Regions from separate parts of the Roseibium salinum genome, predicted to be linked through region 3. Evidence: predicted binding sites of a transcription regulator. Region 3 holds the regulator's gene; each other region holds the start of a gene.
What was found. Region 3 encodes PhoB, which activates phosphate uptake and scavenging genes when phosphate is short. Its sites were predicted from a motif close to TGTCATNNANCTGTCAT; they were not measured.
Positions count from the first base shown of each region.

Region 1 (4,118 bases), 1.2 Mb from region 3:
CGCGCTTTCCGACGGCGGCGGCTGGCTGGCCACCGCCCGCCTGTCGGGCTGCCGGGCACCGGCGGTCATCATGATCGCTCCGCCGGAGCGGGAACGGCTGGAGCACCTGCGTGAAGCCGGGTATGCGGCCTACCTGATCCGGCCGGTGCGCATTGAAACGCTCATCCAGATCTTTTCCGGGCTATTGAACGGCGAGGGCATCGACCACGCCTGGGATGTCAGCTCCGAACCGGTCACCAACGGCTTTCTCGCCAGCCGCAGCCGAAATCCCGGCCGTCCCTTGCGTCTCCTGGTCGCGGAAGACAACGACATCAATCGCCTCCTGAGCGAAGCGATGCTGCGCAAGCTCGGTCATGTGCCGGTGATGGTCGCCGATGGGGAACGGGCGGTGGAAGAAGCTTTGAGCGGTTCGTTCGACGCAGTGCTCATGGATCTTCACATGCCCGGCCTCGACGGTTTCGAGGCGATCCGCAAGATTCGGGAAGACGAAGAGGCGAGCGGCCGCGCGCCCGTACCAATCCTGATCGTCACGGCGGATGTCATGCAGGATGCGCGCGACAAGGCGACGGAGGCCGGGGCTGCCGGCTATCTGACGAAGCCGCTGTCCGTGGAATCCATTTCCGATGCACTTGCCGAAATCGGCCGCTGACCCGGGAGCGGCGCTCATCATCTGAGCGAGCCCTACCGGTTTCATGGGAGGCCAGCATATCACGATTGCATTGGGCTTTCTCAACAATCAAAGCGGGTGCGTTGCTTTTGCAGCGCGGCACGGAATGCCGCTCCGATAGATTTCACAAATCCACAAGAGTGAGCTAAGCTTGAACTGTCCGGTGGCTGGAAATCGGCCGGGTGATCCTGTGGCAGGAGTGCGGAAACGCGCGGTGTCATCCGGTTGTCGGATTAACGTGGTCTACGGCAGGATCGAAGCACGGTGACCTGATTCGGAGCGCTCGGTCCGGCGCACGCAGGACGGCATGCGAACGAGGCGCGGCCGGTCGCCTGCCGGTGTCCCTGGAAAACGGTAAGAGGGGGTGGAATGTCCATTATGCGGCAAGGGCTGTTTTCTCCGAAGAAGCTGGTGCGGAAGTTCACACCGGCAATGTGGCCCGGCGCGGCGATGGTAAACGCACCGCACGTCGCGCATCCGCTCCAAACGCCGGTGAAGACCGGCGAAACGCTCGGCCGGATCGGCTCTCTCGAAGTCCGCATGGCGCGCAATTTCTACGAAGTGAAAAAGGCTCAGCGCCTGCGCTACCAGGTCTTCTATCAGGAGATGTCGGCCATTGCGGATGCGCATACCCTGGCAACACGCCGTGACGCCGACCCGTTCGATGACTATTGCGATCACCTTCTGGTGGTCGATCATGCCTCGATGAAGCGCAACAAGCTCGGCAGGCTGAAGCCCGAGATCGTCGGCACCTACCGCATTCTGCGCCAGGAAATCGCCGACCGGCACAGCGGCTTCTACACGGCGGGCGAATACGACGTTCAGTCCCTGGTCGACGCCAATTCGGGCAAGCGTTTCATGGAACTCGGCCGGTCCTGCGTATTGAAGCCCTACCGCAACAAGAAAACCGTCGAGCTGCTGTGGCACGGCATCTGGGCCTATGTGCTGCGCCACAAGATCGACGTGATGCTCGGATGCGCTTCCATCGAAAGCACGAACCCGGATGCGATCGCTGGCCAGCTTGCCTTTCTGCATCACAATGCCCGCGCGCCGGAAGAATGGCGCGTGCGCGCGGTGGAAGACAGGTATGTGGAGATGAACCGCATGCCGGCTGAGGAAATCAATGCCAAGGAAGCCCTGCGCGCCCTGCCGCCGCTCGTCAAGGGCTATCTGCGGCTCGGTGCCTTCATCGGCGACGGCGCGGTGATCGATCACCAATTCGGCACGACGGACGTTCTGATCATCATGCCGGTCTCCGAGCTTAATACGCGCTACGTCAATTACTATGGAGCGGACGCCAGCCGCTATTCGAGCGAGCAGCCGGCCTGACGGCACCCGCCGCCCGAACAGCCGGATCGCCTGCAGATCCTCGGGCCCTCTGTGGGAGCTAAACCGCGGCCAACGGGGAAAATTTCCGCCGGGCGGCCGGGGAAGGATGTCAGACTTAACACCCCCTTAAATTGCCGCATTCTAGGATCATCACCGGGGAAACCGGCGTTCTGCCGGAAAACGGGACGGATGATCGATGGCGACAAGGGCGAAACGCCAGCCGCGAATTGAGCCGACATTTGGAAGCGGGAGCAGCAGCCTGCTCGACCTGCGTCTGACGCCGCAGGATCGCGCCTCCGCGCCGGGCGGCAAGTCAAAGTCCCGAAAGACGTCGAAATCCGGCACAACCAAGAAGAAATCACCCGGCAAGCCCGCGAAATCCCAACGCCCTAAATCACGAAACGGTTCTGGCGGCCGCTCCGGCGCCAAGCGGCGCAGCGGACGAGGGAAAAGCCGGCGGCGAACCCCGTCGGGCCTCGGCCGCCTGATCAGGCGCGGCGCCTACTGGAGCGCGGTTCTCGGCATCTGGGGCATCATCGCCGTTGCCGGGATCGTCGGCTATTACGCGGCCTATCTGCCGCCGACCTCCGAATGGCAGGTCCCCGCCCGGCCGCCTAATGTCAAGATCGTCGCCGCCAACGGCCAGCTCCTTGCGAACCGGGGCGATACGGGCGGCGAAGCGGTCCGCCTGGAACAATTGCCGCCCTATCTGCCGAATGCCGTGGTCGCGATCGAAGATCGCCGTTTCCGATCCCATTTCGGCATCGATCCGATCGGCCTGTTGCGGGCCGTCTATACCAACGTGACCTCCGGACGCCTGGTTCAGGGCGGATCGACGCTGACGCAGCAGCTTGCCAAGAACCTGTTCCTGGAACCGGACCGCACGCTCAAGCGCAAGATCCAGGAACTGGTGCTCGCCTTCTGGCTGGAGGCCGAATACTCCAAGGACGAGATCCTGGAAATGTATCTGAACCGGGTCTATCTGGGAGCCGGCAGCTATGGGGTGGACGCGGCCGCCCGCCGGTATTTCGGCAAATCGGCACGGCTCGTCACCATCGCCGAGGCGGCGACCATGGCGGGCCTGCTCAAGGCACCCTCGCGCTATTCCCCGGCCCGCAATCCGGATCTTGCCGAGGAGCGGGCCCAGCTGGTGCTCGCGGCGATGCATGAAGAGGGCTACATCGATGGCCAGGAGGCCAAGAACGCCCTGGCGGCCCCGGCCAAGGTCGTGCGCCGCTACACCACCGCAAGCGAAAACTATGCCGCCGACTGGGTGATGGACGTCCTGCCGCATTTCATCGGCTCGATTGAAGGCGACATCATTGTCGACACCACTATCGACCCGGCCATGCAGCAGGCGGCCGAAACCGCGCTGCGCAATGCCTTGAAGGAAAACCGCCAGAAATACGGCGTCACGCAAGGCGCGATCGTCACGCTCGATACCGCCGGCGCCGTCAAGGCGCTGGTCGGGGGCGCGGACTACTCGAAGAGCCAGTATAACCGCGCGGTCTATGCCAAGCGCCAGCCCGGCTCGGCCTTCAAGCCGTTCGTCTATCTGGCGGCCCTTGAAAACGGCCTCACGCCGCAGACAATCCGTCACGACCGTCCGGTCACCATCGGCGGCTGGTCGCCGCAAAACTACACCAAAGAACATTACGGCCCGGTGACGCTGACCCGCGCGCTGAGCATGTCGCTCAACACGGTTGCCGCCCAGCTCGCCCATGAAGTGGGCGCCGGAACCGTGATCAACACCGCCAAACGACTCGGCATCAGTTCGGACCTGAACAAGAACCTGTCGATCGCGCTCGGCACGTCCGAAGTCACCCCGCTCGAAATCGCCTCCGCCTATGTGCCCTTCTCCAATGGTGGCTACGGCGTGCTGCCGCATATCATCCGCCGGATCAAGACGGTCGACGGCAAGCTCCTCTATTCGCGCTCCGGCGATGGCCGCGGCAGGGTGGTCGACCGGCAGATGGTCGGCAACATGAACGTGATGATGTCCGAAACGCTGCTGACCGGCACGGGCCGCAAGGCCAGGCTGGACGGCGGCCGTCCGGCCGGCGGCAAGACCGGCACAAGCCAGGATTTCCGCGACGCCTGGTTCATCGGCTACACGGCAAAC
Region 1 covers NZ_JAPEVI010000003.1:3,491,968-3,496,085, forward strand. Annotated here, with positions in the region: gene ON753_RS20680 (PAS domain-containing hybrid sensor histidine kinase/response regulator) at 1-649, shown strand, start outside; gene olsB (l-ornithine N(alpha)-acyltransferase) at 1,046-1,996, shown strand; gene ON753_RS20690 (transglycosylase domain-containing protein) at 2,193-4,118, shown strand, end outside.
Region 1: the regulator PhoB is predicted to act here: its motif matches at 883-899, upstream of olsB (l-ornithine N(alpha)-acyltransferase).

Region 2 (4,118 bases), 1.5 Mb from region 3:
CCGGACTCGTCTTCCATCAGCAGGACGCCGATCGGCCGGCAGTTCATGATCGCACCGGGAACGACCGGCCGCTGGTTGACCACGACCACGTCGATCGGATCGCCGTCGCCGCAGAGCGTGTGCGGAACGAAGCCGTAGTTGCCCGGGTAGCGCATCGGGGTATAGAGGAAACGGTCGACATACATTGCGCCCGCGTCCTTATCCATCTCGTATTTGATCGGCTCACCACCAACGGAGACCTCAATGATGACATTGATGTCTTCCGGCGGGTTGTTGCCAATCGGCACGGCGTCAATACGCATTGCAAACTCCTGTTGATCGTCGCTGCGTCTATCGCAATCCCTTGAACGAAGTTCAAGCCCTTATTTTGCATTGCACCTAATTGATGAACGTGGCCGCAAAAGGTCGGATTGATCGGCATGAACGAAATGGCGCACCCAGGGGCGAAGAGCTGCAGGCAGGTATGTTTGCGCGCGCACCGGAAAGTGAAAACGGCAGGATGGCGCCGGTTCACGCAGATCGGGCCCGGCGGCGGTACCTGCAAGATCACCCGCATCGTTACGAAATCGAACAAGACCGCCAATGAGCCGGCCAGGCAGGCGGCGGACAAGACGACCGGGCGTTTCGACTGGTCCCGGGAACCCGTCACGATCGGCAATATCTTGGCTGAGGCTGGCATTCCCGTGTGATCGCGCCAGCGCCAGACGTCAGGCTCCCGTCACAGGCCAGGTGTAGATCGACAGTTCCAGCCTCTTGCCGCCCAGCCTGTAGCCGGATTTTGCCGCCAGCCGGCCGCCAAGCGCCTTGTAGAAGGCGCGGGCCGGCTCATTGTCGCTGAGAACCTGCACCGCAAGGCCGGCGAGGTTCTTTGCCGCCAGGGTTTCCCTGACATTGTCGAACAGCACACGCCCGAAGCCGAGGCCCTGGTATTCCGGTTTCAGATAGAGCTCGTAGATCTCGCCGTCCATGCCGGTATTGCGCAGCCGGCAGGACCCGTAAGTGGCGTAACCGGCCGGAATGTCGGCAATGCTGAGGATCTTGATGTCGACGCCGCGGGCAAGGGCGCCCCGCCACCAGCCGAGCCCCCTGCGGGAAATCATCTTCTGCAGGTCGACGCCATGCAAAACGCCGCGGTAGGCACCGAGCCAGGCTTCGCAATGAATTCCGGCAAGGGCCTCGCAATCCGCGGTCGTCGCCGCGCGCAGATCGATCAGGTCAGTGGTCATCGTTCAAAAGGATACAGCAACAGGCGGAATGGAAAAGAGGCAATCGCGGCCCGGCAACCGAAAAGTCGCTGCCGCCCCGTGGAGCGGCTTGACAGATATGACGATATTCGGAGGCGGTGGTCGGAAAAATGAAAAGGGCCGGCATATAGCCGGCCCTTCAGTTGCCCTGATGTTTGACTCACTAAATCTGGCAGGCCGGTAGCAACCTCGGGGGGCTGGGGGGCTAATGCATTCCGCGGTCCCTACTGGCCATACCCATCAGGGTATATTTGGAATATGGATAGTCAAAGTGGCTGGCCAAGGGCTGGAATGCGGCAAAAACATGAAAATTTGCGCATTCTTTTTGGGCAAAACGCAAAGGGGCCGTTTTTTCCGTATCTCCCCGGAATTTCGCCTGCCGGGGTTGCCGGATCCGGCAGCCGGAAAGCGCTTTCTGGCATTGCGGGCTTGCCATACACCCCAAAGCCAACGCATCATGACATTCGGGTGACGGGAATATCCAGAGTGATGATTCCCGGTCAGCAGCGAAACCGCGAGCGAAATGGAGGCGGAATGAGCGAAGCCGACGATAGCGCGTTTCAGCGCGGCAGGGGGCTGAGCCCGCTGCCGCAAGGCCACCCGGCCCCCTCTCCCAAACCCGTCGTTGCCTTCAACCGGCGCGAACTCGATACCATCCTTCGTCTCTACGGACGCATGGTCTCCGACGGCGAGTGGCGGGACTATGCCATCGACCTTCTGAAGGACAGGGCCGTCTTCTCCGTATTCCGCAGATCTTCCGAAATGCCGCTCTACCGGATCGAGAAGGATCCGAAGCTTGCCCGGCGCCAGGGGGCCTATTCCGTCATTGCCGCCGGCGGCATGATCCTGAAGCGCGGCCATGACCTCGGCCAGGTCCTGCGGGTGCTGGAAAAGAAGAAGCATCTGAGCGTGGTCGAGGCCTGACCGCACCGGGTCTTGTCTGGCGGATCGTGCCTGGTGGATCCTGAGACCGCCGCCTCGCGCTGCAGCGCGGCTGTTCCGTGCCGTCGTGCCAATAAGGGTGGACGGACCGCCGCGAGCCGTGGGCGGAAACGCCCTGTTCCGGCTTATGAAATCCCCTGGACACACGCAGGCGACAACACCTTGGCCAAACAAAAAGCCCGGCGCTTGGCCGGGCTTCAGACTGCTGACAAACCCGCCGATTTCGGCGGGTTTGTTTTTTGAGATTTGTTTTGCCGTTATTTCTGGGTTTTGAATTTAGCGTGGTCGGGCTTTTTGCCTGTCAGGCCCGTACTTGTTTGGGTGGTTTGGTGAGGGCCATCGCGATCTTCTTGATGTTCTGGGCGGCGGCGGCGAGGAGGCACTGCATCTGGACGCGCACCAGACTTCGGAACCTGGCGTATCTGTGGCCATGGAGCTGTTTGGCATCGGCAAACGAACGCTCCACGGTTTCCTTTCGACGCTTGTAAACAGCCTTGCCCCAGGGTGTCAGGCGATATGTATCGCTTCGCTCCCTGCTCTCCTGCCAGACATGGCGGGTGATGGTGCGCTCAGCCCTGGCATTGGAGGTGCAGGAGGCCAGAAGCGGACACTTTTTGCAGATGGCAGGGTCGGAGCGGTAGTGTTTGTAGCCGTTCCTGTCCGTCGTTGCATAGGTCAGCAGCCGGCCTTCGGGACAACGGTAGCCATCGGTTTGCTCCTCGTAAGCGAAGCTTGATTTGCGCATCATGCCGGGCTTTGGGGCAGACGGGCGGCGGTATCCGGTCACCCCCAGAATATCCCGCTCCTCCAGTCCCCGGGCTATCGCTGAAGTGGCATAGCCCGCATCAAGACCAACCGCCTTGACCTGGAAGCTGAAGCGGTGTGCCTGACGGTCCAGCCGGTTCAGATAAACAATGCTGTCATGGACATTGGCCGGTGTGGTGAAGGTGTCCGTGACGATCCCCAATTTACCGTCCACCGTGCGGTGGTCCAGATAGAAGAAGCCCTTTGGCTTGCCCTCACGCACCATGTAGCCGCTGTCCGGATCCGTGCGGCTCACCTTGGTTTGCTTGACCTCAGGAGAGCGCTCCTGCTCCTTTAGCGGCTTCTGGCCATGCAGCCTGCGTTCCGCCTCAACCGCCCGGTCCAGGTCCGCCCAATAATCGGCCCGTGACTTCTCGATTTGAGCCAGATCGTATTTGCCTTTGTTGGCATTCGCCTTCAGATGTGTCGAGATCCGTATAAAGCACCGTGCCGTCTACAAGGCCATGAGCGATCGCCTGCTCGACAATGTGGTCGAAGATATCCTGGGCGACAGACGCGTCGTTGTAGCGACGCCGCCGGTTCTGGCTCAGTGTCGAGGCGTCGAACACCTTGTCCGTCAGCTTCAGCCGCAAGAACCAGCGGTAGGCGACATTCACCTCGATCTCGCGCACCAACTGGCGCTCCGAGCGGATGCCGAACAGGTAACCGATGAACAACGCCTTGAACATCAACGTCGGATCCAGCGGTGGACGGCCGTTGTCTGCGCAGTAGAGCGCCGAGACACGGTCATGGACGAACGAAAAGTCGATCACCGCGTCAATCTTGCGCAAAAGGTGATCGGCGGGAACAAGCTGCTCGAGTGTAACCATCTCGAGCGCTGTCTGATCGGGGCCGGGCTTCTTCAACATCTAAACAGTGAATCAAAAACCCCTGGACAATGCCAGGGGTTTGTCAGCAGTCTGAAGCCCGGCGCTTGGCCGGGCTTTTTTCGTTTCAGGATGCAGCGGCAGTTATTCGCGGTTGCCGAACAGCTGCAGCAGCATCAGGAACAGGTTGATGAAGTCGAGGTAGAGACGCAGGGCGCCCATCACAGACTTCTTGGTGGCGACTTCGCTGCTGTCACCTTCAAAGTACATTTCCTTGATCTGCTGGGTGTCGTAGGCGGTA
Region 2 covers NZ_JAPEVI010000003.1:3,753,061-3,757,178, forward strand. Annotated here, with positions in the region: gene ppa (inorganic diphosphatase) at 1-302, opposite strand, end outside; gene ON753_RS21970 (hypothetical protein) at 411-689, shown strand; gene ON753_RS21975 (GNAT family N-acetyltransferase) at 708-1,226, opposite strand; gene ON753_RS21980 (DUF2794 domain-containing protein) at 1,779-2,168, shown strand; one part of gene ON753_RS21985 (IS1182 family transposase) at 2,488-3,420, opposite strand; one part of gene ON753_RS21985 (IS1182 family transposase) at 3,422-3,859, opposite strand; gene ON753_RS21990 (Bax inhibitor-1/YccA family protein) at 3,962-4,118, opposite strand, start outside.
Region 2: the regulator PhoB is predicted to act here: its motif matches at 1,702-1,718, upstream of ON753_RS21980 (DUF2794 domain-containing protein).

Region 3 (4,118 bases):
CGGCCAACATTTCCACCGGCATATCGGCGAAGGACCTCGAGAAGCTGTTTTCCTCCGGTGCGGCAGCCACGATCCGCGACCATGTCCTGGCCCATCCGGACAGCATCGGCTCCACGGTCGGGTTCGATCTGATCGCCTCCTCCCGCGTCGATGGCTATATGAAGGGCCGCGTGGATCGCGACGACCTGGCACAGGACAAGAACCTTGATGCGGCGCATCTGGATCTCGCCGATCAACTGCAGGCAGCCGGCATTCTGGAGAAGCGTTTCAACTGGGAATTCGTGTTCGGCACCGATGCGTCGGACTCTCGTCCCGAGCAGGCCGGTATCGGCGCTTCCATGGTCGGCTCGCTGTTCATGATGCTGGTGGTGCTGGTGCTCTCCCTGCCTATCGGCGTCGCTGCATCTATCTATCTGGAGGAGTTCGCGCCGCAGAACCGGTTTACCGACCTGATTGAGGTGAATATTTCCAATCTCGCCGCGGTTCCGTCGATCGTGTTCGGTATCCTCGGTCTGGCGGTGTTCATCCAGTTCATGCATCTGCCGCAGTCGGCTCCTCTTGTCGGCGGCCTGGTGTTGACCCTGATGACCCTGCCGACGATCATCATTTCGACGCGCGCCTCCCTCAAGGCCGTGCCGCCGAGCATTCGCGACGCGGCCCTCGGCATCGGCGCGTCGAAAATGCAGTCGATCTTTCACCACGTGCTGCCGTTGGCGATGCCGGGCATCCTGACCGGCACGATCATCGGTCTGGCGCAGGCGCTTGGGGAGACGGCGCCGCTGCTTCTCATCGGGATGGTCGGCTTCATCGCCTCCAATTTTCCCGATGGCGTCGCCGCCGGTTTCCTGTCGCCGAACTCGGCCATGCCGGCCCAGATCTACGAATGGGCGAAGCGAGCCGACCCGGCATTCTACGAGCGGGCATGGGGCGGGATCATTGTCCTGCTGGTATTCCTGATGGCCATGAACATTATCGCGATCATCCTGCGCCGCAGGTTTGAGCGCCGCTGGTAAGGACCGAGCCGATGAACGAGATGCCGACAATCGAACAGGCGAACAACATGTCACAGAGCAAGATCTCTGCCGGGAATGTGCAGGTCTATTACGGCGATACCCATGCCATCAAGGATGTGAGCATTGAAATCCGGCCACAGTCGGTCACGGCTTTCATCGGTCCCTCCGGCTGCGGGAAGTCGACTTTCCTGCGGTGTCTGAACCGCATGAACGATACGATTGCGAGCAGCCGGGTCGAGGGCCGGATCGAGATCGACGGTGAAAACATCTACGATCCCAGGGTCGATCCGGTGCGGCTGCGGGCAAAGGTGGGCATGGTGTTCCAGAAGCCCAATCCGTTCCCGAAGTCGATCTATGACAATGTCGCCTATGGGGCGCGCATCCATGGCCTGGCCCGCAACAAGGCCGAGCTGGACGACATCGTCGCCTCCAGCCTGCAGAAGGCGGGACTGTGGGAAGAAGCCAAGGACCGCCTGGACGAGCCGGGCACGGGCATGTCCGGCGGCCAGCAGCAGCGTCTGTGCATCGCCCGTGCGATCGCCGTCAGCCCGGAAGTGATCCTGATGGACGAGCCGTGCTCCGCGCTCGACCCGATCGCGACGGCGAAAGTGGAAGAGCTGATCGACGAACTGCGCGAGAATTTCACCATCGTCATCGTGACGCACTCCATGCAGCAGGCGGCCCGCGTCTCGCAGCGTACCGCATTCTTCCACCTTGGCGTGCTGGTCGAGGAGGGCCTGACCCAGGACATCTTCACCAACCCGAAGGACAAGCGGACGCAGGACTACATCACGGGCCGCTTCGGCTGACCGAAATACCGGATACTAGGGGACACACGATGTCTGAACATATTGTCTCGGCGTTTGACCAGGAACTGACGGACATGGCCGGCAAGATCGCCGAAATGGGCGGCCTGGCTGAAAGGGCCTTTGCGGATGCCGTGTCCGCGCTGGTTTCGCAGGATCTCGAGCTGGCCAGAACCACCATCCGTCAGGATGAGCGCCTGGACGCGCTGCATCACGAAGTCGAGGTGAAGCTGATCGAAATGATCGCCCGCCGCCAGCCGCTGGGCCAGGACCTCAGGGAAATCACCGCGGCAACGCGGATTGCCAACGACCTGGAACGGGTCGGAGACCTGGCCAAGAACGTCGCCAAGCGGGCGATTGCCATCGACAGCGGGCTGCAGTCCAAGAAGCTTGCCATCGGCGTCGAGCACATGACCGAGCTTGCCCTGTCGCAGCTCAAGCAGGTGCTGGACGCTTATACCCGCAAGGACGCCGAAGCCGCGCGCCGGGTCCAGGAGGCCGATGCCGAGGTCGATGCGATCTACACCTCGATCTTCCGCGAGCTGCTGACCTACATGATGGAAGACCCCCGGGTCATTACCCAGTGTGTCCATCTCCTGTTCTGCGCCAAGAACATCGAGCGCATCGGCGATCACGCGACCAACATCGCCGAGAACGTCTACTACATGGTCACCGGTGAGCGCCTGCCGGAAGAGCGCACGAAGATGGACGAAACCATGGGTCCTGCCTGAACCTTGCTCGTTGAACGCCAGGAATGAACTGTCCGGCGCTCGGCGCCGGTGAGGGAAGTGGAGCGATACTGTATGCCGAAGGTGCTCATCGTTGAAGACGAAGAACCACTCAGCCTTCTGTTGCGATACAATCTGGAAGCGGAAGGATACACGGTTGAATCCTGTGTCCGCGGCGATGAAGCGGAACTCCGGCTGAGGGAAAGCCTCCCGGATCTCCTGCTCCTCGACTGGATGCTGCCGGGCCTGTCCGGAATTGAACTGTGCCGGCGCCTGCGTGCCCGTGAAGATACCGAACGTCTGCCGGTCATCATGCTCACGGCCCGCGGCGAGGAGGCCGAGCGCATTCGCGGCCTGGCGACAGGGGCCGACGACTACGTGGTCAAGCCCTTCTCCGTGCCCGAACTGATGGCCCGCGTGCGCGCCATCCTGCGGCGGGCAAGCCCGGAAGTGGTGTCGAGCATGCTGCGCTCCGGCGACATCGAACTGGACCGCGAAACGCACCGCGTCCGCAGGAACGCCAAGGAGATCCATCTCGGGCCGACGGAGTTCCGTCTGCTGGAATTCCTGATGACGTCGCCCGGGCGTGTTTTCTCGCGCGAGCAGTTGCTCGACGGCGTCTGGGGTCACGACGTCTATGTCGACGAGCGCACCGTGGACGTCCATGTCGGGCGCCTGCGCAAGGCGCTCAACAAGGGCAAGGCCAGTGACCCGATCCGCACCGTCCGCGGCGCCGGGTACGCCTTCAACGATCAGTTCTCGGCAACAGGCTGAACCGTAGAGGCGCCACTGCCGCGCCGCCCGCACTGCCGAAAACGGGCACCCCCTTCACGAATGCCCATAGCCGTGGTGCACCCGGCCTAGCCTAGCGACAACCTTTCCTTCGTCCTCCCGGACGGAGCGAAGCGCAGATCCGGGACCGGTGAGCCGAGGTCTGTCGTGTAGGATGGAAGGAGAACGGGCTTGCGGCTCTCCGATCCCGGCGCGCCCGGCTGGCGATGGAGATCGCAGGGTCAGAAAACAAAAATGCCCACCGGATCGGCGGGCACTTCAAGTCTGAGCTGAACTGTTGCGTCAGGATGCCTGGGCGATCACCTTGCGGTCGCGGCGGCGGTCGGCGACCGGCTGGTAGGCGATCTTGCAGTGGTGCGCGCAATAGGGCACGCCGGCATCCGACTGGCGGCCGCAGAAATAGAAGTCGTCCGTTGCCGGATCACCGATCGGCCATTTGCAGGTCCGCTCGGTCAGCGTCAGGATCGTTGCACGCTGGGAGATCGGGACCAGTTCCGCGATCGGTTCCGGTTTTGCTTCGGCCACCGGAGCCGGTGCGTAATCGGCCTTCAGGGCGGTCGCGCCGATCGATTGCGGCTGGGCGGCCGGTTTCTTCGGTGCCGAAGTGCCCGCGGGAGCGTTGGGTCGTGCGCGACGCTGTTTGGACGGGTTGGAGGCCGTTTTGGCGCGGCCGGAAAGGCCCAGCCGGTGCACCTTGCCGATCACGGCGTTGCGGGTCACCCCGCCCAGCTCGCCCGCAATCTGACTGGCGCTCAAGCCGTCGCTCCAAAGCTTTTTGA
Region 3 covers NZ_JAPEVI010000003.1:2,267,084-2,271,201, reverse strand. Annotated here, with positions in the region: gene pstA (phosphate ABC transporter permease PstA) at 1-1,013, shown strand, start outside; gene pstB (phosphate ABC transporter ATP-binding protein PstB) at 1,025-1,822, shown strand; gene phoU (phosphate signaling complex protein PhoU) at 1,852-2,550, shown strand; gene phoB (phosphate regulon transcriptional regulator PhoB) at 2,623-3,321, shown strand; gene ON753_RS15050 (GcrA family cell cycle regulator) at 3,622-4,118, opposite strand, start outside.